Regions from separate parts of the Micromonospora sp. SYSU B005 genome, predicted to be linked through region 2. Evidence: predicted binding sites of a transcription regulator. Region 2 holds the regulator's gene; the other holds the start of a gene.

Region 1 (11,525 bases), on a different contig from region 2:
CGCCGGCCAGTATGCCGGGCCGGGAACGGCTGTCGACGCTCCGGCCGGCCGGGGTGCCGGACGGACCATCCGGTCGCGCCGTGGAGCGGGGGTCCGGCCGTCACCGGACCCCCGCCCCCGCTCAGGCCGCGGCGAGCGTTCCCGCCTCGATCTCGGCCGGGCGCAGCGCCAGCGCGAGCACGTCCGCCACGTCGGACAGGGTGTGCACGGTCAGCGCCTCCCGCACCTCGGCCGGCAGGTCGTCCAGGTCCGGCTCGTTGCGCTTCGGGATGATCACCTCGGTGAGACCGGCCCGGTGGGCGGCGAGCAGCTTCTGCTTCACCCCGCCGATCGGCAGCACCCGGCCGGAGAGCGTCACCTCGCCGGTCATCCCGAACTCGGGCCGCACCGGCCGCCCGGTCACCAGTGAGGCCAGCGCGGTCACCATGGTGATGCCGGCGCTCGGGCCGTCCTTCGGCACCGCGCCCGCCGGGACGTGCAGGTGGATCCGCCGTCCGGCCAGCGCGTTCGGGTCCAGGCCGTAGCGCCGTCCGTTGGACCGCAGGTACGACCACGCGATGTGCGCGGACTCCTTCATCACGTCGCCGAGCTGGCCGGTCAGCGTCAGTCCCGGCTCACCCTCCATCGTGGTGGCCTCGATGAACAGCACGTCGCCACCGGCGCCGGTGACAGCCAGGCCGGTCGCCACGCCGGGCACGGCGGTGCGTTCGGCCGACTCCGGGGTGAACTTCGGCCGGCCCAGGTATCGGGCCAGGTTGCCGGCGTCCACGTGCACCGGCGCGGGGTCCGTGGCGAGCGCGACGGCCACCTTGCGCAGGATCTTCGCCAGGGCTCGTTCGAGCTGCCGGACGCCGGCCTCCCGGGTGTACTCGCCCGCGATCAGCGCCAGCGCCTCGTCGGCGACGCTCACCTCCTCGCCGGTCAGCCCGGCCCGCTCCCGCTGCCGGGGCAGCAGGTGGTCCCGGGCGATGGCGACCTTCTCGTCCTCGGTGTAGCCGTCCAGCGCGACCAGCTCCATCCGGTCCAGCAGCGGGCCCGGGATCGCCTCGACCACGTTGGCGGTGGCGAGGAACAGCACGTCGGACAGGTCGAGGTCGACCTCCAGGTAGTGGTCGCGGAACGTGTGGTTCTGCGCCGGGTCGAGCACCTCGAGCAGGGCCGCCGCCGGGTCGCCGGAGTAGCCGGCGGCCAGCTTGTCGACCTCGTCGAGCAGCACGACCGGGTTCATCGAGCCGGCCTCGCGCAGCGCCCGCACGATCCGGCCGGGCAGCGCGCCGACGTAGGTGCGCCGGTGGCCGCGGATCTCCGCCTCGTCCCGGACACCGCCGAGGGAGACGCGGACGAAGTTGCGGCCCAGCGCCCGGGCGACCGACTCGCCGAGGCTGGTCTTGCCGACACCGGGCGGGCCGGCCAGGGCCAGCACCGCGCCGGAGCCGCGTCCGCCGACGACGCCGAGGTTGCGCTCCGCGCGCCGGTTGCGCACCGCGAGGTACTCCAGGATGCGGTCCTTCACGTCGGCCAGGCCGGCGTGGTCGGCGTCGAGCACGTTCCGGGCCGCGGCCAGGTCGGTGTTGTCCTGGGTACGCGTGCTCCACGGCATCTCCAGCACGGTGTCCAGCCAGGTACGGATCCAGCCCGCCTCGGGCGAGGCGTCACTGGCCCGCTCCAGCTTGCCGACCTCACGAAGCGCCGCCTCGCGGACCTTGTCCGGCAGGTCGACGGACTCCACCCGGGAGCGGTAGTCGGCGGAGCCGTCCGGCTCGTCCTCGCCGAGTTCCTTGCGGATCGCGGCGAGCTGCTGGCGGAGCAGGAACTCCCGCTGGGACTTCTCCAGCCCCTCGCGGACGTCGCTGTTGATCTGCTCGGTGACCTCCTGCTCGGCCAGGTGTTCCTTCACCCAGCCGACGAGCAGTTCCAGCCGGGCGGTGACGTCCGGCGCGACGAGCAGTTCGGTCTTCTGGGTCAGGCTGAGCCAGGGCGCGTAGCCGGCCGAGTCGGCCAGCTCGGACAGGTCGGTCATCCGCTCCATCGCGTCGATCACCTGCCAGGCGCCGCGCTGTTGCAGCACCGAGCTCATGAGCGCGCGGTACTCGCGGGCGAGTTCCCGGGCGCGGCCCGCCGGTGCGGGTTCGTCGAGTGTGGTCGCCTCGACCCAGAGCGCGGCGCCGGGACCGGGCACGCCGGAGCCGATGCGGGCGCGGGTGAGACCGCGGACGACCGCCGCCGGTTCGCCGCTGGGCAGCCGGCCCACCTTCTCGATCGTGGCGACCACGCCGACGGAGCCGTACTCGCCGTCGATACGGGGTACGGCAAGGAGTTCCTTGTCGCCGGTGGCGCGGGCCGCGTCGACGGCGGCCTGGGTGGTCGGGTCGAGGGTCACCGGGATGACCATCCCGGGCAGCAGGACGGCGTCGGTCAGTGGGAGTACCGGAAGAGTTGCCATCGAACACCTGCCATCACGTTGGTTGAGCGTGTCTGGCTCAAGTAACAAAACGTGCCCCTTGTTCCGGGTTGTGACCCACGCCACGCCGAGCGCCCCGTTCCGGCGCTCCGCGCCCAATGGCGGCACCGTTTACCGCGACCCGCCGAATGGAAACAGTCGGCTATTGTTGCGGGATTACCGCGCGGTAGGTCAAACTCTTAGCCACACCCCGCCCGACACAGGGAGCAATGGCGATGGCAAGGAAAGTAATCACCGTTCTGACCGACGACCTCGACGGTGGAAAGGCCGATCGGACCGTCGAGTTCAGCCTGGACGGCGTGGCGTACACGATCGACGTCTCCGACGAGAACGCGGGCGTCCTGCGCAAGGCCCTGGATCCGTACATCAGCGCTGGCAGGCGAATCGGCCGCGGAGCCGCCGAGGTCACCCGCGGCGCCCGTCGCACGACCCGGCCGAGCACCTCGGGAATGGACCGCGAGCAGAACCGCGCCATCCGGGAATGGGCCGCCAAGAACGGGTTCGAGATTTCCGAGCGCGGGCGCATCCCGGTGTCGGTGGTCGAGGCGTACAAGAACCGCTGACCGCCACCGGTTCACCGTCGGGCATCCCGGGGTCACGCTGAGAAATCGGCGTGGCCCGATCGGCATTCTCCGCACGGCGCTTTTCGTCCGGCGGATACCCACGGCACGAGATTTCCTCCGGGATCGTCTCCCACCGTTCCCGTACGCGGAAAGGCCGCGGCCGCCCGGAGGAGTCCCCCGGACGGCCGCGGCCGTCGCGTCGCTCAGTTGACCCGGATGCGCACCACGTCGATGGCGGGGGTCTGGTTCGCCCGCTCCATCATCGGGATGCGGTGCGAGCCGTCACCGGCCCAGACCGCGCACTGCGCCACGCCCGACTGCGCCAGGCCCGGGATCTGGATCAGCACGTCGTCCGGCTGGTTGCCGCCCCGGCCGTCCTCGGTGGCGACGAAGAACGCCGGCACGTCCTGCGGGTTCGGGGGCTGCCGGGTGCTGCCGAGCATCCGGCAGGCGGTGTGGAAGTGACCGCGTACCAGGCCCTGTCCGTTGAGCAGCGAGCTCTCCAGGTAGTAGCCGCCCTGACCGGCGGCGAGGAAGCGGTCCCGCACCAGGTTCTTGGTGGTGACCCGGAGCGTGAACGGCTGGTTGCGCCGCACCTGGTTCGGGAACTGCGTGATCAGCAGCGACGGGTTGTTCGCCGCGGCGCCCACCTCACCGAACGCGGTGCTCACGCACCGATTGCCGTTCTGGAAGCCGTCGTGGCCCTGAAGCCGGCTGCCGGAGCAGTCCTTGGCGAGCACGTTCAGGCCGTTGTTGCCGCCGTTGTTGTTCCCGCCGCCGTTGTTACCGCCGTTGTTCCCGCCGTTCTGGCCTCCGTTGTTGCCGCCGTTCTGACCGCCGTTCTGGCCGCCGCCGTTCTGACCGCCACCGTTCTGGCCGCCGCTCTGCGGCGTGTCGCTCACCGCGCACCGGGCGAACTGGTCCAGACCCTGGGGGCGCTGCGCGAACCGGCCGATGGCGGTGGCGATCCGGTTGAGCGCCGCCGTCCGCTTGTCCGCGAGCGGACCGAGGACCGCGTTGTTCATGAACTCACCGCCGTTGCGGCCCTCCGCCGCGAGCCGCCGGTTCGCCTCGCCGATCTGGCTCTCCAGCAGCGCCAGGGTGCGGTCCACCTCGGCACGGGCCTGGCCGGGCACCTGCGGCAGCCGGCCACGGACGTCCGGGCAGGCCACCGTCGGGGCGCCGGCGCCGGCGCCACCCGCCGTGGTCTGCTGGCACTCGGCCGGCGACATCTGACCGTCACCCCAGTGGTTGCGGACCCAGCGGCCGTTCTGCCAGGTACGGGTGGTGCTGCCCTGGCCGTCCGGGGCGGTCGCCCCCGGGCTCGCGGGCACGCAGGACGCCGAGGCGGCGCGGGTGGTCGTCCGCCGGTCCTGGGCGGACGAGATCTGGGTGACGGCGACGATGCCGCCGAAGACCGCGAGCGTGCCGACAACCGCCAGCATCCGCTTGCTCCGCGCGTTACCGGATGACCGGCGCGCCCGTGTGGACCTGCGCATCGAATTGCTCTCCTTCTCGATCCGGTAGTTGACTGGTGATCCCGGCGGACCGACGAATTCGGGGTGTGAGATCACTGCGACGCTCAGTCGCGAGTCAATGGCCGACGATGCCCTTTCCGCACCGTCTCCGCGCCGTCCGGGCGCGGCGGGGAAGATCTGCGTCCATTCCCGATGAGGTACGGAGCGCCGTCGGCGAAGGTTCAACCGGAGATCGGAAAAAAATCGAAAAGTCGCCGTCCGCGCCGGCGGGGACGGTTCAGTCGGCGCAGAGGTGGTCGAAGGCGAAGCCGCCGTCGAAGGAGTCCCGCCGCGCGGCGAGCGCGCGGACCTGCCGGAGAAGCTCGTCCCGGTCCAGCAGGGACGGCGCGGCCCCGTCGAGGTCACGCAGCCGCTCCCCCAGTGCCACCACGGCCAGATCCTCGGCGAGCCGCCCCGCGTCGACGCCGCAGGCGAAGCCGCGCGCGGTCAGCCGGACCCGCTCCAGCAGACAGCGGCCGGGCCGCACCTCGGCCCAGGCCCAGCCCTCCGCCGGCCCGTCGGTCCAGCGCACGTGCAGGCCGCGCACGATCGGGTCGGCGATCCGGCCCGCCACGTACGCCTCGACCGCCTCGACCCGGGCCAGCGCGCCGAGGTCGTTCACCGGTCCACGCCGGCCGTCCGGCAGCCGGCCGATGATGTCCCGGAAGCCCACCGCGTCGCCGGCGTCCGGGTCGGTGCCGTCGGCGTAGGCCCGCGCGTCCAGCACGTACTCGGCGAACCGGCGGACCTGCTCCGCGCCGCCCAGCGCCGGCGACTCGACGCGCACCAGCGGCAGGCCGACGGCGGCGCAGACCGCGTCGGTGAGTCGTTCCTCCCGCCGGGCCGGCGACCCGTCCGGAGCGGGCGCGGTGAACCGCACCGCGAAGCGCGGCAGCCCGGTGTCGGCGGCGCAGACCACCAGGTCGAGCGAGGCCCGCCCGGCGGTGCTCCACTGACTGCCGGTGACCCCCGGCGGGCGGCCCTGCACCAGGTCACCGAGCCGCCGGCCGGCGTGACCGAGGTGGCCGGCCCGGACCAGGGACGGCGCGACGCCGGGCGGGACCGGCCGCAGCCAGGAGGCGGTCACGCTGCCTGTGCTCGTCATCTCGCCCCGATCCCCCCTCGTCCGGTCGACGCCCGAGTGTAGGCGGTGCGGCGCAGTCGGTACGGCCGCCCGGTGCGCTACCGCGCCCGTCCCTCTAGGCTCTGCCCGTGCCCAGCGGACGGACCCCGGAACAGTTCACCAAACGCAGTCTCGTCGCCGTCTCCCACGCCATCGAACGCGCCGCGCTCGCCGAGGCCGAGGACGGCCCGCTCGTCGTGCTCGCGCTGTTCCAGCGGCTGCCGTACTTCGCCCGGGAGCGCGAGGTCTACCGGCGCATCGCCGGCCGCGCCGCCGTGACGGTGGTGGCGATGGTCGGCGGACCGCCGCCCGACCTGCCCGAAGGGGCGTACGGCGTGACCCTGGACGAGGCGGAGGCGCTGGCCCGGGAGTGGACGGTGGTGGCGCTGAGCCCGCGTTTCGGCGCCACACTCGTCGCGCACGACCGGGCCGAGGTGGCGCCCGCGCCGACGCTGGAGGCCGGCCGGCTGTTCGAGGGCCGCTGGGGTTTCCGCCGCGACGAGGCGCTGCACGAGGTGATCCGGCTGCGCGAACAGCTCGCCGAGCGGCTGCCCGCCGCGGCACGCACCGCGCTGGACGAGGCGATCGCCCGGGTGCGGGACATCCCGGCCGGGCCGGGCGAACCGCGCGCCGAGGCGGCACTGCGGATGCTGGCCCGCCGCGGCGACCGGAACCACCAGCCGGTCGAGCCGGCCGAGACCATGCTGGACGAATCAGGCCTGGCCCGGTGGTCCGGCGCGGACGGGGTGACCGCCTCCGGCACGCTGCCGGTGGCGCTGGTCGGCCTGCGGGTGGAGACGCCGCCCGGCTCACCGGAACGCTTCGGCCGGCGCGGCGTCGCCCGCGAGGGGCACGCCGTGCTCACCGCGATCACCGGCGTGCTGCGGCCGGTCGACCGCGCGGTGCGCGTCACCGAGAACGAGTTCCAGCTCGTCCTGCCCGGGCTCGACGAACCGGCCGCGCTGGAGGTGGTACGCCGGTTGCACGACGCGATCGGCGCGCTGGCCCGGTCGTACCCGTTCATGGCGTACATCGTGCACGCGGCGGTCGGGGTGACCACCCGGCGGCCGCTGCCCACCGCGGACCTGCGCGCCGCCGTCGACTGGGCGGTACGCAAGGGCCTGCCGGTGGCGGGCCTGCCGCCGGAGAACGCCGACGCCGTGGCCGCGCCGGCCGGCTGACCGGCCGGTCCGGTTCGAGGAGAGGGAGACGCGGTGCGGGTGGTTTCGCTGGTGCCGTCGCTGACCGAGGCGGTCGCGGCCACCCGCCCGGAGGTGCTGGTCGGCGCGACCGACTGGTGCACCCACCCGGCCGGGCTGGACGTCGCCCGGGTCGGTGGGACGAAGTACCCGGACCTGGACCGGGTGCTCGCGCTCGAGCCGGATCTGGTGCTGCTCAACGAGGAGGAGAACCGGCTGGCCGACGCCGAGGCGCTGCGCGCCGCCGGGGTGCCGGTCCGGGTCACCTTCCCGCGTACCGTCCCCGAGGCCCTCGACCAGCTCGGTGAGCTGGTCGACGCGCTCGGTGTGCCGGCCGAGCCGCGGTGGCTGCGGGAGGCCCGCCACGCCTGGGCCGCGCTGCCCGCGCCGGGACACGTCCGCACCGCCGTGGTGCCGGTGTGGCGGCGCCCGTGGGTGGTGCTGGGACGGGACACGTTCGCCGGGGACGTGCTGGCCCGGCTGGGTGTGCGCAACGGCTGGGCCGGGGACGCGGAACGCTATCCCCGGCCCAGCCTGGACGAGCTGCGCGCCCGGGCGGCGGAGCTGGTGGTGCTGCCCGACGAGCCGTACCGGTTCACCTCCGACGACGGGCCGGAGGCGTTCCCCGGTGTGCCGGCGGCGCTGGTGTCCGGCCGGCACCTCACCTGGTACGGCCCGTCGCTGGCCGAGGCCCCGGCGCTGCTGGCCGCCCAGCTCGCCGCCGCGGGCCCCACCTGACCGGTGAGGCCCGGGTGCCGGTGCTCAGGCGACCGGGGTGGCGTGCACCGGGTCCAGCTCCATCAGCGTGGTGTCGTCCACGTCGTACCCGATCGCGTTGTGCACCGCGACCACGCCCGCGACCTGCGCGGCGAGACGGCCCGCCAGCTCGACGGCGCTGCGCCGGTCCAGCCGCCCGTCCATGGTGACCTCGCCGCCGCGGACCTGGACCGTGACCAGGCCGTCGCGTACGGACAGCACCCGGCGCAGCACCTCGTGCACGACCTCCTCGCGGATCTCCGCGTCGGTACGCAGGTGCACGCGCAGCAGGTCACCGCGGGTGACGATGCCGGCGAGCCGGCCCAGGTCGTCCAGCACCGGGAGCCGCTTGACGGCCTCGTGGTCCATCAGCCGGGCGGTCGCCGCGAGCGACGCCCGCTCGTGGGTGGTGACCGCGGGCGCGGTCATCAGGTCCCGGGCGACGAGCGCGCCCGCCTTCTCCCGCGCGGTACGGCGGCGCCGTCCCTCGAAGACCCGCCGCTCGTCCGGGTGACCGGACCGCTCCACCTTGTGCAGCAGGTCCGCCTCGGAGATCACCCCGAGCACCCGGCGGAACGAGTCCACCACCGGCACACCGCTGATCCGCTGCCGCACCAGCACGTCGACGACCTCGCGGTACGGGGTCTCCTCCGTCACCGTGGCGACGTCCCTGGTCATCACGTCGGTAACCTGCCACGCCCTCATCACGACCTCCTCGTACCGGGTTTCCACCTGCGACGGTAGGCCGCCGGCGTACGGCCTGGTCAGGGGCGGCGGACCGGCCGCGAGGGGCCGACCGGACCGGGTACGGACAGGACCAAGGACCCGGTCACGAGGGCACCTCTCGGCCCTGCTCCCGGGCGCCGCGCGGCGGTGGAATGAATGTGCCACCGGGAAGCGCGGTGCGAGGCACAGGAAGGGACGTGGACACCATGACCGCGACAATCGAGCGGACCCCCGCCGTCAAGCGGACCCCCGCCGCCACCATCGCTCCGGCGGCGCACACCGAGACCACCCGCCAGAAGGCCACCCGGTACGTCTGGGCCGGGCTGCGGCTCGCCCTGGGCTGGATCTTCCTCTGGGCCTTCCTCGACAAGATGTTCGGCCTCGGCCACGAGACCCCGGCGAAGAACGCCTGGATCAACGGCGGCAGCCCGACCAAGGGCTTCCTGGGCAACGCGGTCGAGGGCCCGTTCGCGGACCTCTACCGGAACATCGCCGGCGCGGCCTGGGCGGACACCCTGTTCATGGTCGGCCTGCTCGGCATCGGTGTCGCGCTGATGCTCGGCATCGGCATCCGGATCGCCGCCGTGGCCGGCGGACTGCTCCTGGTCCTGATGTGGACGGCCGTGCTGCCCCCGGCGAACAACCCCTTCATGGACGACCACCTCATCTACGCGGGCCTGTTGGCCGGTCTCGCCCTGGTGGGCGCCGGCAACACCCTCGGCCTCGGCCGGATCTGGGCGAAGCTCCCCCTGGTCCAGCGTCTCCCCTGGCTGAAGTGAACCAGCCCGCTCCGGGGCGGGCGTCGCCGACAGGCGGCGCCCGCCCTCTTCTCGTGTCCCCGCCACGCCGGTGTGCGGGGACCGGCGCGTATCGGCCGGTCGCGATCCGGCAGGATCGACGGTGACCACACCGTCAGCACCGAGGAGACCCGCTCATGGACAAGCCCCAGATCGGCCCGATCGAGGGCGCGCCGCCCGCCGATCTGGTCGTCGAGGACATCACCGTCGGCGACGGCCCGGAGGCCCGCGCGGGCCAGCTGGTGAGCGTGCACTACGTGGGCGTGGCCCACTCGAACGGCCGCGAGTTCGACGCCTCGTGGAACCGGGGTGAGACGTTCGAGTTCCCGCTCGGCGGCGGCCAGGTCATCGCCGGCTGGGACCAGGGCGTCGTGGGCATGAAGGTCGGCGGCCGGCGCAAGCTCACCATCCCGCCGCACCTGGGCTACGGCGCCCGGGGCGCGGGCGGCGTCATCAAGCCGAACGAGACGCTCGTCTTCGTGGTGGACCTGCTCGGCGTGCGCTGAGCGCGACACCGTCCCGTCGAGCCGCCGGCTTCCGGGCCGGCGGCCCGGCGCATGTTCGGGCCGCCGGCCCGCCTCTGCTCGGGCCGCCGCCTGTTCAGGCCGCGCAGGCCACCAGCTCGCGGGGGCGGCCGGGCAGGTCCGGCGCGCGGTCGGGGAGGTTCTGGGCGCGGTCGGGGAGGTTCTGGGCGCGGTCGGTGCAGCGCACCGGGAGCACCCGGTGCAGGCCGGTCACCCGCAGCACCCGGGCCACCACCGGGTCGGGGTCGGTGAGCACCAGCTCGCCACCCCGGGAGCGGACCCGCAGGTGGGTGGCGACCAGCGCGCGGACGCCGGCGGCGGAGAGCAGCCGGACACCGGCCAGGTCGACCCGCAGCACCGGCCGGGCCGGCGCCGCCCAGAGCGCGGCCCGGAACGCCGTCACGGTGGCGATGTCGATCTCGCCGACCGGTCGCAGCTCGACCACGTGGTCGTGCACGTCCATCGCCACGAAGAAGCGCTCACCGCTGTGTACCATGCGGCCAAACCTACCCGCGCCCTCCGACATTTCCGGACCTCGCGGCGGGGGTTCCGGGTAGTGTCCGGGAACCGACCCCGAGCCGTCTCAGGGTCATCCCGCAGCCGTGCCGCCACGCCGCGCGGGAATCGGCGAAACGCCGCCGGGGACTGCCCTGCGCGACGCCGCGGGGCCACAATGAGCCGATGGTCGTCCCCCGCCCGCGCGCCCCACTGCTGATCCGGCCGGTCCGCGAGCCGGCGACGGTGCCGCCGCCGCTCACCGGCCCCTGGTCGCCCGCCGACACCCGGCTCGACCGGGCCGACCTGCTGCCGCTGCCGGCCGGCGGGCACGGCCCGGAGGACGTCGTGGTCGACGGCGACGGCCGGGTGGTCAGCGGCGACGAGGACGGCCGGCTCTGGTGGTGGCCGGCCGACTCCCCGCCCGGCACGCCGCCGACCCTGCTGGCCGAGACCGGCGGACGGCCGCTGGGCATCGAGCGGGATCCGGTCGACGGCGGGTTACTGGTCTGCGACGCGTACCGGGGGCTGCTGCGCGTCGACCCGGCCGGCCGGGTGCACGAGCTGACCGGCACCGCGCCGCCGGTGCACCTGGCCGACAACGCGGCGGTGGCGCGTGACGGCACCGTCTACTTCACCGACTCGTCCGACCGGTTCCCGCTCTCGCACTGGAAACGCGACCTGCTGGAGCACCGGCCCAACGGGCGGGTACTCGCGTACGACAGGCGCACCGGGCGCACCGACGTGGTCGCGGACGGGCTCTACTTCCCCAACGGGCTCGCGCTCACCCCGGACGAGTCGGCGCTGATGCTCGCCGAGACCGCCACCCACCGGCTGCTCCGCGTCGACCTGCCCAGCGGGCGGGCCACTGTGCTCACCGACCTGCCCGCGTACCCGGACAACATCTCCGGCGTCGGCGACGGCACCTACTGGGTGGCGCTGCCCAGCCCGCGGCTGCGGGCCATGGAACGGCTGCTGCCGCATCCCCGGGTCCGGCAGATCGTGGCTCTGCTGCCCGGCGCGGTGCAGCCGCAGCCGCGCCGCTACGGGCTGGTCGCGCTGGTCGACGGCGACGGCCGGGTGCTGCGCACGCTGCACGGCCCGAGCGGGGCGTACCCGATGGTCACCGGCGTGCGGCAGCACGGCCGCGACCTCTGGCTGGGCAGCCTGACCGCGGCCGGGGTGGCCCGGGTCGGCCTGGACTGAGACGACGCAGGGCCGGCCCGCGCGGACGGCGGGCCGGCCCCGTGGCCGTTCCTCCCCAGGTTCAGCCGCCGCTGTTGCTCCGCGAGGGGGCCGGGGCCGGTGACGACCCGCCGGCCACCGCGCCCGGGTGCGGCGTGGCGCTCTGCGTGGGCTTCAGC
Region 2 (11,525 bases):
TCGTCGTCCGGCGTGATCGCCAAGGTGCTCGGTGACCTGGGCCGGGTCGGTAACCGGGAGACCCCGGTGATCCTGTCCGTCCTGGTGATCGAGGACCTGGCGATGGCCCTCTATCTGCCGCTGGTCACCGCGCTGCTCGCCGGGGTCGGCCTGATGAAGGGCGGCATCGCGCTCGCCATCGCGGTGTTCACCGTCGTCGTGGTGCTGGCCGTGGCGATCCGGTACGGCCACCTGATCTCCGCCGCGCTCTCCGCCAAGGATCCGGAGGCGCTGCTGCTCGGGGTGCTCGGCCTGACCCTGCTGGTGGCGGGCGTCGCGGCCAAGCTCCAGGTGTCGGCGGCGGTCGGCGCGTTCCTGGTGGGCATCGCGTTGTCCGGGCCGGTGGCGCACCACGCCACCGAGCTGCTCTCCCCGCTGCGTGACCTGTTCGCCGCGGTCTTCTTCGTCTTCTTCGGGCTGGTCACCAACCCGCTGGACATGCCGCCGGTGCTGCTGCCCGCGCTGCTGCTCGCAGTGGTGACCATGGCGACGAAGGTGGCGACCGGCTACCTGGCCGCCCGCCGGGCCGGGATCGCCGAGCCCGGACGCTGGCGGGCCGGCCTGGCGCTTACTCCACGCGGCGAGTTCTCCATCGTCATCGCCGGGCTGGCCGTCGCGGCCGTCTACCCGGTGGAGCCGAAGCTCGCCGCGCTCGCCACCGCGTACGTGTTGATCACGGTGGTGACCGGGCCGCTGCTCGCCCGCCTGCCGGACAGCCCGTGGTTCAAGCAGTGGCTGCGCACCCGCGCCGCCGCCGCTCGTCCGCCCGCGCCGCTGCCCCTGGGCTCCGGCGACTGACCGGGCCGGGCCGGATCAGCCGAGGGCAGATCCGGCCCGGCGTTGTCAAATTGATCCCGGGAAGGTCTACCCCTGCTCTGTCCAACCGCGTTAACGTTTCGGCCCAGCAGCCAGGGTCCGCGGGTGGCCTGCGCCCCCGCCAGCGCAAGCGGAAGGTCGGCCGGTGAGCGTGCAGGAAGAGACGTTCCGCGGCTTCGCCAACCCGGTCGATCCCTCGCCCGCCGAGCTTCGGTCGTGGGCGTATCAGCCGGATTCGGTGCCGCTGACCTCGATGCCGCCGGACTGGGATCTGCTGGTCGCCGGTGACCACCTGGTGCAGACGCTGTTCGATCTGGCGATGGACCAGGGCTGCCCGGCGCGGCGGTTCGCGCTGCACTGCCTCTACATCTACGCCGCCGACGGCATCCGGACGAACTTCCGCGCCCACCCCAAGCGCCGGTTCCGCAAGCTGGTCGAGCAGGCCGAGAAGTCCGGCGACGACCTGATGCGCAACTGGGCGCACAACAGCCGGGTGCTGCTCGCCCGGCCGGATGTCTTCGTCTACCGGGACTGGTGCGAGGGCGGCCTGGTCCGCGAGAACCGCCGCCTCTGACCCCCCGGATCAGCGTCGCCCAGCCACCTCGACCCGACCCGCCTGGTCGATCATGAACTTGGCGGTGTTTGGTGTCCGGTTTGTCTCCGCCAACTTCATGATCGACCGCGAGGGGCGGGACACGAACGGGCCGGGATCCCCCGTGGATCCCGGCCCGCACGTCGGCAGGCCGTCTAGGTCGACCCGCCCTGCTTCTTGCGCCGCTCGTCGTCCCGCGCCCGGTCCACGCCGTGGTCCGTCTGGTCGGCGAAGCGCCCTTCCTTGACCTTGTCGCTGAAGCGTCCCTCGGTGACCCTGTCGAACCGCTCGCGGACGTTCTCGGCCACTTTCTCCAGCCGTTCCTCCGCGCGCTCGGCCACCTTCTTCGCCGGTTCCGTCATGGCTCCCCCCGCCAGCCCGGAGTCCGATTTGAGGCTTTTTTGCCCTGCGGAAAGCCTAGTCGACCCTGCTCTGCCGTACCCCGGCTTTTCCCGAGCCGGGCGGCGGACCGCCCGGGGAACGACGAAGGCCGGCGCAGCCCCGGGGGAGCGGGGCGCACCGGCCTTCCGGTACGAGGTCAGCGGTCGGGAGCGCGGCGCGGACGCCAGACGACGAGCGCGGTGGACGTCCGGTTGGTGGGCACGAGGTCGCCGCGGGGGAAGCCGCCGAGTGACTCCAGCTCGGCGATCCGCCGGTACGCGGCGTCCAGTTCCGCCTCCAGCCGGGCCACCCGCTGCTGCGCCTCTTCGAGCAGCCGCTCCAGCCCGATGATCCGCTTGACCCCGGCCAGGTTGATCCCGTCGTCCTGGCTGAGCCGCTGCACCTCGCGGAGCAGCACCACGTCCCGGACGCTGTACCGGCGACCGCCGCCGGACGCCCGGCCGGCCTGCACCAGGCCCAGCCGGTCGTACTGGCGCAGCGTCTGGGGGTGCATCCCCGCCATCCGCGCGGCCACCGAGATCATCAAGACCTTGGCCTCGTAGGCCGGGTCACCCGAGCCGACGTACTCCTCCGACATGCCCGCTCACCTCCGGTGCCGCCGTCAACTGAATCGACGTACCCGCGCTTCGAGATGTTCCCGCGCGGCGGGCGGAGTCTGCGCCGCGAAGGTCTCCAGCGCCGCCCGCGCCTCGTCCGAGACCTTCGCCGGGACCACCACGTCAAGCGTGACCAGCAGGTCACCGGCGCGGCCGTCCTTGCGTACGACGCCCTTGCCGCGGGCGCGCAGCACCCGCCCGCTGGGCGTACCCGGTGGCACCCGCAGGGTCACCGTCCCGTCCAGGGTCGGCACGCGCAGGTCCGTGCCGAGAACCGCCTCGGCGTACGTGATCGGGACGGTCAGGGTCAGGTCGTCCCCGGTGCGCCCGAACAGCTCGTCCGGGCGGACCTTCACCTGCACGAACAGGTCGCCTGCCGGACCGCCCCGCTCGCCGGGCTCGCCCCGGCCGGCCAGGCGGATCCGCTGCCCGTCGGCCACCCCGGCGGGGAAGCGCACGTTCAGCGTGCGGGTCTTGGTGACACCGCCGGTGCCGTGGCACTCCGGGCACTTCTCCTCGACGATCGTGCCGACGCCCTGGCAGTTGCGGCACGGCTCGGAGAAGCTGAACGACCCCTGGTTGCGGGTGGTCACCCCGGCGCCGTGGCAGACCGGGCAGGCCACCGGCTGGGTGCCGGGCTTCGCGCCGTTGCCGTGGCAGGTGTCGCAGACGCCGGGTGCGCGCAGCGTCAGCGGCAGCGTGACGCCGCGTACCGCGTCGTCGAAGTCGAGCGCCACCTCGGTCTCGACGTCCCGGCCGCGGGCCGGGCCGCGCGGACGCGCCGGGCCTCCGCCGCCCCCGCCACCGGAGAAGATCGAGCTGAACAGGTCGGTGAAGCCGCCGCCGCTGAACCGGTTGTCGCCACCGCCGGCGCCACCGCCGAACAGGTCGGAGACGTCGAACGGCATGCCGCCCGGCTGGCCCGCGCCGCGGGCGCTGCGCCGGAAGGCGCCGGAGCCGAACAGCGAGCGCATCTCGTCGTACTCGCGGCGCTTCTTCTCGTCGCCGAGCACCGCGTACGCCTCGGAGACGGTCTTGAACCGCTCCTCGGCACCGGTGTCGCCGGGGTTGTGGTCCGGGTGCGACTCCCGGGCCAACTTGCGGTACGCCTTCTTGATCTCGTCCGAGGAGGCGGACTTGTCCACGCCCAACGCGGCGTAGTAGTCCTTCTCGATCCAGTCCTTGGAACTCACCGGTCCACCCCCTTCCACGGGTCGAACCCCGGTCGCCCCGCCCGCCCGGTGCGGGCGGGCGGGACGTCACGGGTCGGCACTACTCCGGGTCCGCGACCGCGACCATGGCGGGCCGCAGCAGCCGCTCGCCGAGCTGGTAACCACGGCGCATGACCTGTACGCAGGTCGGCTCCGTCACGTCGGCGGAGGTCTGGTGCGCCACCGCCTCGTGCCGGGTCGGGTCGAACGGGTCACCCTGCTCACCGAACGCGGTCAGGCCGAACTTCGCGAGCGCGCCGGTGAGCTGCTCGGCCACGCTGCCGAACGGGCCCACCAGGTCGCCGTGCTCGCGGGCCCGGTCCAGGTCGTCGAGGATCGGCAGCAGCGCGGTGAGCACCGCCCCGGTGGCCTGCTCCTGGACCAGGTTGCGGTCCCGGTCGACCCGCTTGCGGTAGTTGGCGTACTCCGCAGTCACCCGCTGGAGGTCCCGGGTGAGCTCCTCCAGGTCGGTGCGGAGCGACTCCAGCTCGGCGCCGAGCGGCGTGTCCGTGCCGGGCCCGCCGTTCGGCTCGGCGGGCGAGTCGACCACGGTCGGACCGCTGACCTCGGCCTCGCCGCCGATCTCGTCGACCACGACCTCGGCCTCCTCGACCAGCCCTTCGGCGGGCGCGTCGGCGGCCGCGTCGGCCGCCGAGGCGTCGTTCGCCGGCTGCTCGGTCACCTTGCCGAGCTTGCGCTTGTCGCGGATGACGACCCGGGGTTCGTCGCCGGTGTCCTTGCCGGCGCCCGGCGCCGACCCGGTGGCACCCGGGTCGGCCGCTCGTGGCTTGTCCGTCATGCGGTTACCTCATCCCTCTGCGGTGCGAATCGTGTCCGGGACCGGATGTCACTTCTTGTCCTCGTCCACGATCTCCGCGTCGACCACGTCGTCGTCGCCACCGGCCTTCGGGCCACCGGCCGCACCCGCGCCGGCACCCGGCCCGGCCGCACCCGGTGCGGTCTGCTCGCCCTCCTGCTGCTGGGCGTAGAGCAGCGAGCCCGCCTGCTGGGAGACCTGCGCCAGCTTCTCGTGCGCGGACTTGATCTTCTCGATGTCCTGCCCGCCGAGGGCGCTGCGCAGCTCGCCGAGCGCCTCGTTGAGCTGGTCGCGGTTCTCGCCGGGCAGCTTGTCGCCGCTCTCGGCGAGGAACTTCTCGGTCTGCCACTGGAGCGCCTCGGCGACGTTGCGGGTCTCGGCCTCCTCGCGGCGGCGCTTGTCCTCGTCGGCGTGCTCCTCGGCGTCCCGGCGCATCCGCTCGATGTCGTCCTTCGGCAGCGAGGAGCCGCCGGTGATCGTCATCTTCTGCTCCTTGCCGGTGCCCAGGTCCTTGGCGTGCACGTTCACGATGCCGTTGGCGTCGATGTCGAACGTGACCTCGATCTGGGGCACGCCGCGCGGGGCCGGCGGGAGACCGGTCAGCTCGAAGGTGCCGAGCTTCTTGTTGTAGGCGGCGATGTCCCGCTCGCCCTGGAACACCTGGATCAGCACCGACGGCTGGTTGTCGTCGGCGGTGGTGAACACCTCGGAGCGCTTGGTCGGGATGGTGGTGTTGCGCTCGATCAGCTTGGTGAAGATGCCGCCCTTGGTCTCGATGCCCAGGCTCAGCGGGGTCACGTCGAGCAGCAGGACGTCCTTGACCTCGCCCTTGAGCACGCCCGCCTGGAGGGCGGCGCCGACGGCGACGACCTCGTCCGGGTTGACGCCCTTGTTCGGGTCGCGGCCGGTGAGCTGCTTGACCAGGTCGGTCACGGCCGGCATCCGGGTCGAGCCGCCGACCAGGATGACGTGGTCGACGTCGGAGATCTTGATGCCGGCGTCCTTGACGGCCTGCTCGAACGGGCCCTTGCAGCGGTCCAGCAGGTCCTGCGTCATGCGCTGGAACTCGGCGCGGCTGAGCGTCACGTCCAGGTGCAGCGGGCCGGCCGAACCGGCGGTGATGTACGGCAGGTTGATGTTGCTGGTGGTGGCGGCGGACAGCTCGATCTTGGCCTTCTCGGCGGCCTCCTTGAGCCGCTGCATGGCCATCTTGTCCTGCGAGAGGTCGATGCCGTGCTCACCGCGGAACGTCTTCACCAGGTGGTCGATGATCCGCTGGTCCCAGTCGTCACCACCGAGCTGGTTGTCACCGCTGGTGGACTTGACCTCCACCACGCCCTCGGCCAGCTCCAGCAGCGACACGTCGAAGGTGCCGCCACCGAGGTCGAAGACCAGGACGGTCTGCTCCTTGGAGCCCTTGTCCAGGCCGTACGCCAGGGCCGCCGCGGTCGGCTCGTTCACGATCCGCAGCACGTTGAAGCCGGCGATCTCACCGGCCTCCTTGGTGGCCTGGCGCTGCCCGTCGTTGAAGTAGGCCGGGACGGTGATCACCGCGTCGGTGATCTGCTCGCCCAGGTACGCCTCGGCGTCCCGCTTGAGCTTCATCAGCGTGCGCGCCGAGATCTCCTGCGGGGTGTACTTCTTGCCGTCGATGTCGACGGTCCAGTTGGTGCCGATCTCACGCTTGACCGACCGGATGGTCCGGTCGGGGTTGGTCACCGCCTGGCGCTTGGCGACCTCACCGACGAGCACCTCGCCGTTGCGGGCGAACGCGACGATCGAGGGAGTCGTACGCGAGCCCTCGGCGTTGGCGATGACGGTGGGCTCACCGCCCTCGAGAACGCTGACGCAGGAGTTCGTCGTGCCGAGGTCGATGCCGACCGCACGTGCCATGTTCGCTTCCTCGCTTCGTAACGGGTGAGCAGGTCAGACGGCCTGCCCGGCGGGTCGCCGGGAAGCGACCGCACCACAAGTTGAGTGAACTTGACTCAATAGTGCCACGCGATCGCCAATCCGCAAGTCGGGGTTGAGCCGACCCGGCGCAACCCGACCGTTACTACTGTCCGGTTGTCTTACCTTGCGTCGGTCGGGCACGCTTTAGCGGTGACGACGCATGGCGATTCCGCCACCCGTGCCGGCGCGCCCGCCGTCGCAGCCCGCACCGGGCCCACCACGGGCGACGATCAGCCTGCTCACGCCGCCGACGGCCTGCCCGCCGCGCTCACCGGCCTGCGCGCGGCGATCGACGCGGCCCGCTTCCCGCTCACCCTTCCCTCGGCCGAGCCGGCCCGGCACGCCGCCACCAGCCTCACCGACCAGCTCGACGACTACCTGCTGCCCCGGCTGGCCCGGCTCGACGCCCCGCTCCTGGTGGTCGTCGGCGGCTCCACCGGCGCCGGCAAGTCGACGCTCGTCAACAGCCTGGTCCAGGCTCGGGTCAGCGCGGCGGGCGTGCTCCGCCCCACCACCCGCTCCCCGGTGCTGGTGTGCAGCCCGACCGACGCGGCCTGGTTCCGGCAGGGCGAGCTGCTGCCCGGCCTGACCCGGACCACCGAGCCCAGCGAGCAGCCGGGCACCCTGCACCTGGTCACCGCGCCGGCGCTGCCGCCCGGCCTGGCCTTCCTCGACGCGCCCGACATCGACTCGGTGGTCGACGCCAACCGGGCGCTCGCCGGTCAGCTGCTCGCCGCCGCCGACCTCTGGCTGTTCGTCACCACCGCCGCCCGGTACGCCGACGCCGTCCCCTGGGAACTGCTGCGCAGCGCCCGGGCCCGGGGCACCGCAGTGGCGATGGTGCTGGACCGGGTCCCCCCGGAGGCAGCCGACGAGGTCGCCGCCCACCTGTCCGAGATGCTCGCCGAGCAGGAGCTGGGCGCCTCCCCGCTGTTCGTGCTGCCGGAGACCTGGGTGGACGGGCAGGGCCTGCTGCCGGACCGGATCACCGCGCCGCTGAGCGACTGGTTCGCCCGGCTCGCCGCCGACGCCGAGGCCCGCGCCGCGGTGGTCCGGCAGACGCTCGACGGTGCGCTGGCCGCGCTGCACCCGGTGGTGGAGGCGCTGGCCGAGGCCGCCGACGAGCAGGTGAGCGCCGCCGACGCGCTGGACGAGCGGGTCCAGGCCGCGTACCGGAGCGCGGAGCGCAGCGTCGACCAGGGGCTCAGGGACGGCCGGCTGCTGCGCGGTGAGGTGCTTGCCCGCTGGCAGGAGTTCATCGGCACCGGCGACTTCTTCCGCGGGCTGGAGGCCCGCATCGGGCGGCTGCGCGACCGGGTGGTCGCGGCGGTCACCGGGCGGCCCGCGCCGGCCGCGGAACTGCGTACCGCGATCGAGTCCCAGCTCGTCACGCTGCTGCGCGGGGTGGCGGCCGAGGCGGCGGAGAACGCGTACACCGGTTGGAAGGCGCACCCGGCGGGTGCGGCGCTGCTGGAGCCGGACCTGGCCCATCCCTCGGCCGACCTGCCGGAGCGGGCCGAGCAGCTGGTCCGCGACTGGCAGCGCGGCGTGCTGGAGCTGGTCCGGGTCGAGGGCGGCGACCGGCGGTTCGTGGCCCGCACGGCCGCGTACGCGGTGAACGCCACCGGTCTCGCCGTCATGATCGGCGTGTTCGCCTCCACCGCGTTCATCCCGACCGGCCTGGAGGTGGCCGCGGGCACCGGTACGGCGGTGGCCGGGCAGACGGTGCTCCAGGCGATCTTCGGCGACCAGGCGGTCCGCAACCTGGCCCGCAAGGCCCGCGTCGACCTGCTCGACCGGGTCGGCAAGCTGCTGGCCGAGGAGGCCGAGCGCTACCTGAGCCGCACCGAGGCCGAGCGCCCCGCCGCCAACGCCGGCGCGGCGCTGCGCTGGGCCGCCGTCGAGGTCGAGCGGGCCCGGCACCGCAGCGGCCTGTTCCCGCCGGCCCCCGAGCAGGAAGTTCGCCCGTGAGCGCGAGGAGTGAGCCGGTCCTGCGAGCCCCGCAGTCGCGAGCAAGGAAGGCACCGTGAGCGCGAGGAGTGAGCCGGGTCTGCGAGCCCCGCAGTCGCGAGCAAGGAAGGCACCGTGAGCGCGAGGAGTGAGCCGGGTCTGCGAGCCCCGCAGTCGCGAGCAAGGAAGGCACCGTGAGCAACATCGTGGGACGGATGCGCGAGGCGATGCGGGGCGAGCAGCGGGTCGACCCGGACACCCTGATCGAACGGCTCACCGCGATCCAGCGGTTCCTCGGCGCGGTGGACGGCCACGTGCCCGACGCCCAGCTCGTCGCCGCGCACACGGTGGTCGAGCGCGCCGGTGACCGGCTCGCGCTCTCCGGCCGCCACACGGTGGTCGCGCTCGCCGGTGCGACCGGCAGCGGCAAGTCGAGCCTGTTCAACTCGCTGGCCCGGCTGGACCTCTCGCCGGTGGGCGTACGCCGGCCCACGACGGGTGTCGCGCACGCCTGCGTGTGGGGCCCGCTCGACGGCGCGGTCCGCCTGCTCGACTGGATCGGCGTGCTGCCCCGGCACCGGTTCGTCCGGGAGAGCCCGCTGGACGCCGACGACGAGTCCGGGCTGCACGGCCTCGTCCTGCTCGACCTGCCCGACTTCGACTCGGTGCAGCACGGCCACCGGCTGGAGGTGGACCGCCTGCTCGGCCTGGTCGACCTGGTGGTCTGGGTGGTCGACCCGCAGAAGTACGCCGACCGCGTGATCCACACCAGCTACCTGCGCGAGTTCCACAGGCACAAGGACGTCACGGTCGTGGTGCTCAACCAGGCCGACCGGCTGCACCCCACCGAGCTGCCGAAGGTCCTCGACGACCTGCGCCGGCTGCTCGACGCCGACGGGCTGGGCGGGGTACCGCTGCTGCCGACCGTCGCGGTGGACCCGAACGGGCTGGAGGGGCTGCGGACCGAGCTGGAGCGTACGGTCGCCGAACGGCAGGCCGCGCTGCGCCGGCTCTCCGGCGACGTGGACGGCGTGGTGGCCGATCTCGAACCGCTCGTGGGGCCGGAACCGCCGCGCACCCGGCCCGGTGACGCCTCGGCTCAGGAGCTGACCCGGGCACTCGCCGGGGCGGCCGGGGTGCCGACCGTGGCGGCGGCGGTCGAGGGCGCGTACCGGCACCGGGCGGTCGGCAACACCGGCTGGCCGCTGCTGCGGAGCTGGCGCAAGCTGCGGCCGGACCCGCTGCGCCGGCTGCACCTGTCCGGGCGGGACCCGGACGCGCCGGCGGAGAGCCTGGTCGCTGCCACCTCCGTACCCGATCCGACAGCCGCGCAGCGCTCCGCCGTCACGCTGGCGATCCGCGCGGTGGCCGAGCGGTCCGCGAGCGGCCTGCCGGCGCCGTGGCCCGCCGCGGTGACCGCCGCGGCCCGGGCCCGGCAGGCCGACCTGCCGGGCGCGCTCGACCACGCGGTCGCCGCGACCGACCTGGGCATGGACCGGCGGCCCGCCTGGTGGCGGGTGGTCGGCGCGCTCCAGTGGGTGGTCACCCTCGCCGCGCTGGCCGGCCTGGTCTGGCTGCTCGTCGGGTACGCGGTGCGCCTGCTCGGTCTGCCGCCGCTGGAGCATCCGACGCTCGGCGTGGTGCCCTGGCCCACGGTCCTGCTGCTCGGCGGCCTGCTGGCCGGGCTGCTGATCGCGGCGCTGACCCGGCCGGTCATCGGGTGGGCGGCCCGGCGGGCCCGGGCGCGGGCGGAGCAACGCCTGCTCACGTCGGTGGGCAGCGTTTCCGAGAAGTACGTGCTGGACCCGGTCTGGGCGGTGCTGGCGCGCTACGGCACGGCCCGGGACGCGCTGCGCGAGGCGGGACGGCACTGAACCCGGCGTGCTGACCGGTGTGGGGGCGGCCGGTGCGGCGTAGGGTCGATGCATGGCCACGCCACAGACCCCCTACGACGCGGTGCTGCACGCCGCGCGCGACGTGACGAGGCTCGACTCGGCCCTGGACGCGGAGATGCTCGGCGCCGCGTTGCTGGGCAGCGTCTACGCCGCCGCGGAGCACGACCGGGAGCAGGCCGTCCGCGAGTTCGTCAGCGGCTTCCTCGCCGCCACGTCCCGGCGCCGCAGCGCCGCCGCGACCACACTGCGGGCCGTCTTCGCCGCGCTGGTGCCCGACGCCGAGGGCGCCGCCCGGGTCCGGCCCGGGGCGTACGCCCCGTCGTGGGCCGGCCAGCTCGGCCGGGTGCGCGTCACCGGCGCCTGGGCGTACGGCGACGTGTACGGCGACCAGACCTCCTACCTCGCCACGTTCGCGTACGACGACGAGGAGGAGGGCGGCCCGGAGCACGCCCTGGTAGCCCTCGTCGACCACAACATCGGCATCACCAAGGACGTCTTCGTCGGCGGCCCGGCCGGACGGATCGTCGAGCAGGCCCGGGAGATCTGCACCGAGGACGAGTTCACCTGGTTCCGCACCGAGGACCCGGCCCGGATGCACGCCGAGGTGAGCCGCCACCTGGCGGTCACCGACGACCTCACCGAGCTGCCCGCACAGGGCTCGCTGGCCACCGACCGGGCGCTCGTGGGCGCCCGGCTGGCCGCACTCCCGGGGCCGACGCCGCCGGCCGGTCCGGCCGTGATGCCGGCGCCCACCGACGAGGAGCGCACCCGCCTGGTGCGTGCCTTCCTCGACTCACCCGAGGCGACCCGGTTCGGGCTGCCCGAGGTGGCCGACGGCGAGCTGGCCTCGCTGCACTTCTGCCTCGGCCTGCTGCTCGACCACGCGGCCAGCTTCCCGGATGCCGACCCGATGCGGTGGAGCCCGATGGTGGCCGAGCTGTTCCTGCTCGACTGGGTGCACCGCCGGGCCGTGCTGGACATGGACGACGCGGCGATGCTGCCCCGGGTGCTGCGCGCCTGGGCGGCGTACGCGGCCCGGCAGCGCGGGCTGTCGCAGTCGGCGGCCGCCCGGACGGACGAGGCGATCACCGAGATGGTCCCGGAGTTCGCGCGGCTCTACAGCACCGGTGAGCGGCGCAGCCCGGCCACCGCGGCGGTGGCGCAGCTCATGGCGGACGGGGTGGACCCGGACGACCCGGAGGCGCTGAACGCCTGGATCGAGGCGAACCGCCACCGCCTCACCGACGACCCGGC

What was found. Region 2 encodes HspR, which represses chaperone genes until heat shock. Its sites were predicted from a motif close to TTGAGTNNNNNNNACTCAA; they were not measured.
Region 1: the regulator HspR is predicted to act here: its motif matches at 2,466-2,484, upstream of lon (endopeptidase La).

What each region holds. Positions count from the first base shown of each region.
Region 1 covers NZ_JAXCFU010000002.1:364,126-375,650, reverse strand. The annotation lists gene lon (endopeptidase La) at 122-2,443, opposite strand; gene SM452_RS06935 (histone-like nucleoid-structuring protein Lsr2) at 2,677-3,024, shown strand; gene SM452_RS06930 (hypothetical protein) at 3,228-4,469, opposite strand; gene SM452_RS06925 (PDDEXK family nuclease) at 4,780-5,646, opposite strand; gene SM452_RS06920 (DICT sensory domain-containing protein) at 5,754-6,845, shown strand; gene SM452_RS06915 (helical backbone metal receptor) at 6,879-7,601, shown strand; gene SM452_RS06910 (CBS domain-containing protein) at 7,626-8,324, opposite strand; gene SM452_RS06905 (hypothetical protein) at 8,543-9,124, shown strand; gene SM452_RS06900 (FKBP-type peptidyl-prolyl cis-trans isomerase) at 9,280-9,648, shown strand; gene SM452_RS06895 (STAS domain-containing protein) at 9,743-10,162, opposite strand; gene SM452_RS06890 (SMP-30/gluconolactonase/LRE family protein) at 10,348-11,367, shown strand; gene SM452_RS06885 (L,D-transpeptidase) at 11,429-11,525, opposite strand, start outside.
Region 2 covers NZ_JAXCFU010000005.1:357,960-369,484, forward strand. The annotation lists gene SM452_RS15440 (cation:proton antiporter) at 1-837, shown strand, start outside; gene SM452_RS15445 (hypothetical protein) at 1,001-1,429, shown strand; gene SM452_RS15450 (hypothetical protein) at 1,603-1,809, opposite strand; gene SM452_RS15455 (heat shock protein transcriptional repressor HspR) at 1,986-2,426, opposite strand; gene dnaJ (molecular chaperone DnaJ) at 2,451-3,638, opposite strand; gene grpE (nucleotide exchange factor GrpE) at 3,718-4,455, opposite strand; gene dnaK (molecular chaperone DnaK) at 4,504-6,366, opposite strand; gene SM452_RS15475 (GTPase family protein) at 6,577-8,397, shown strand; gene SM452_RS15480 (GTPase) at 8,592-10,250, shown strand; gene SM452_RS15485 (hypothetical protein) at 10,303-11,525, shown strand, end outside.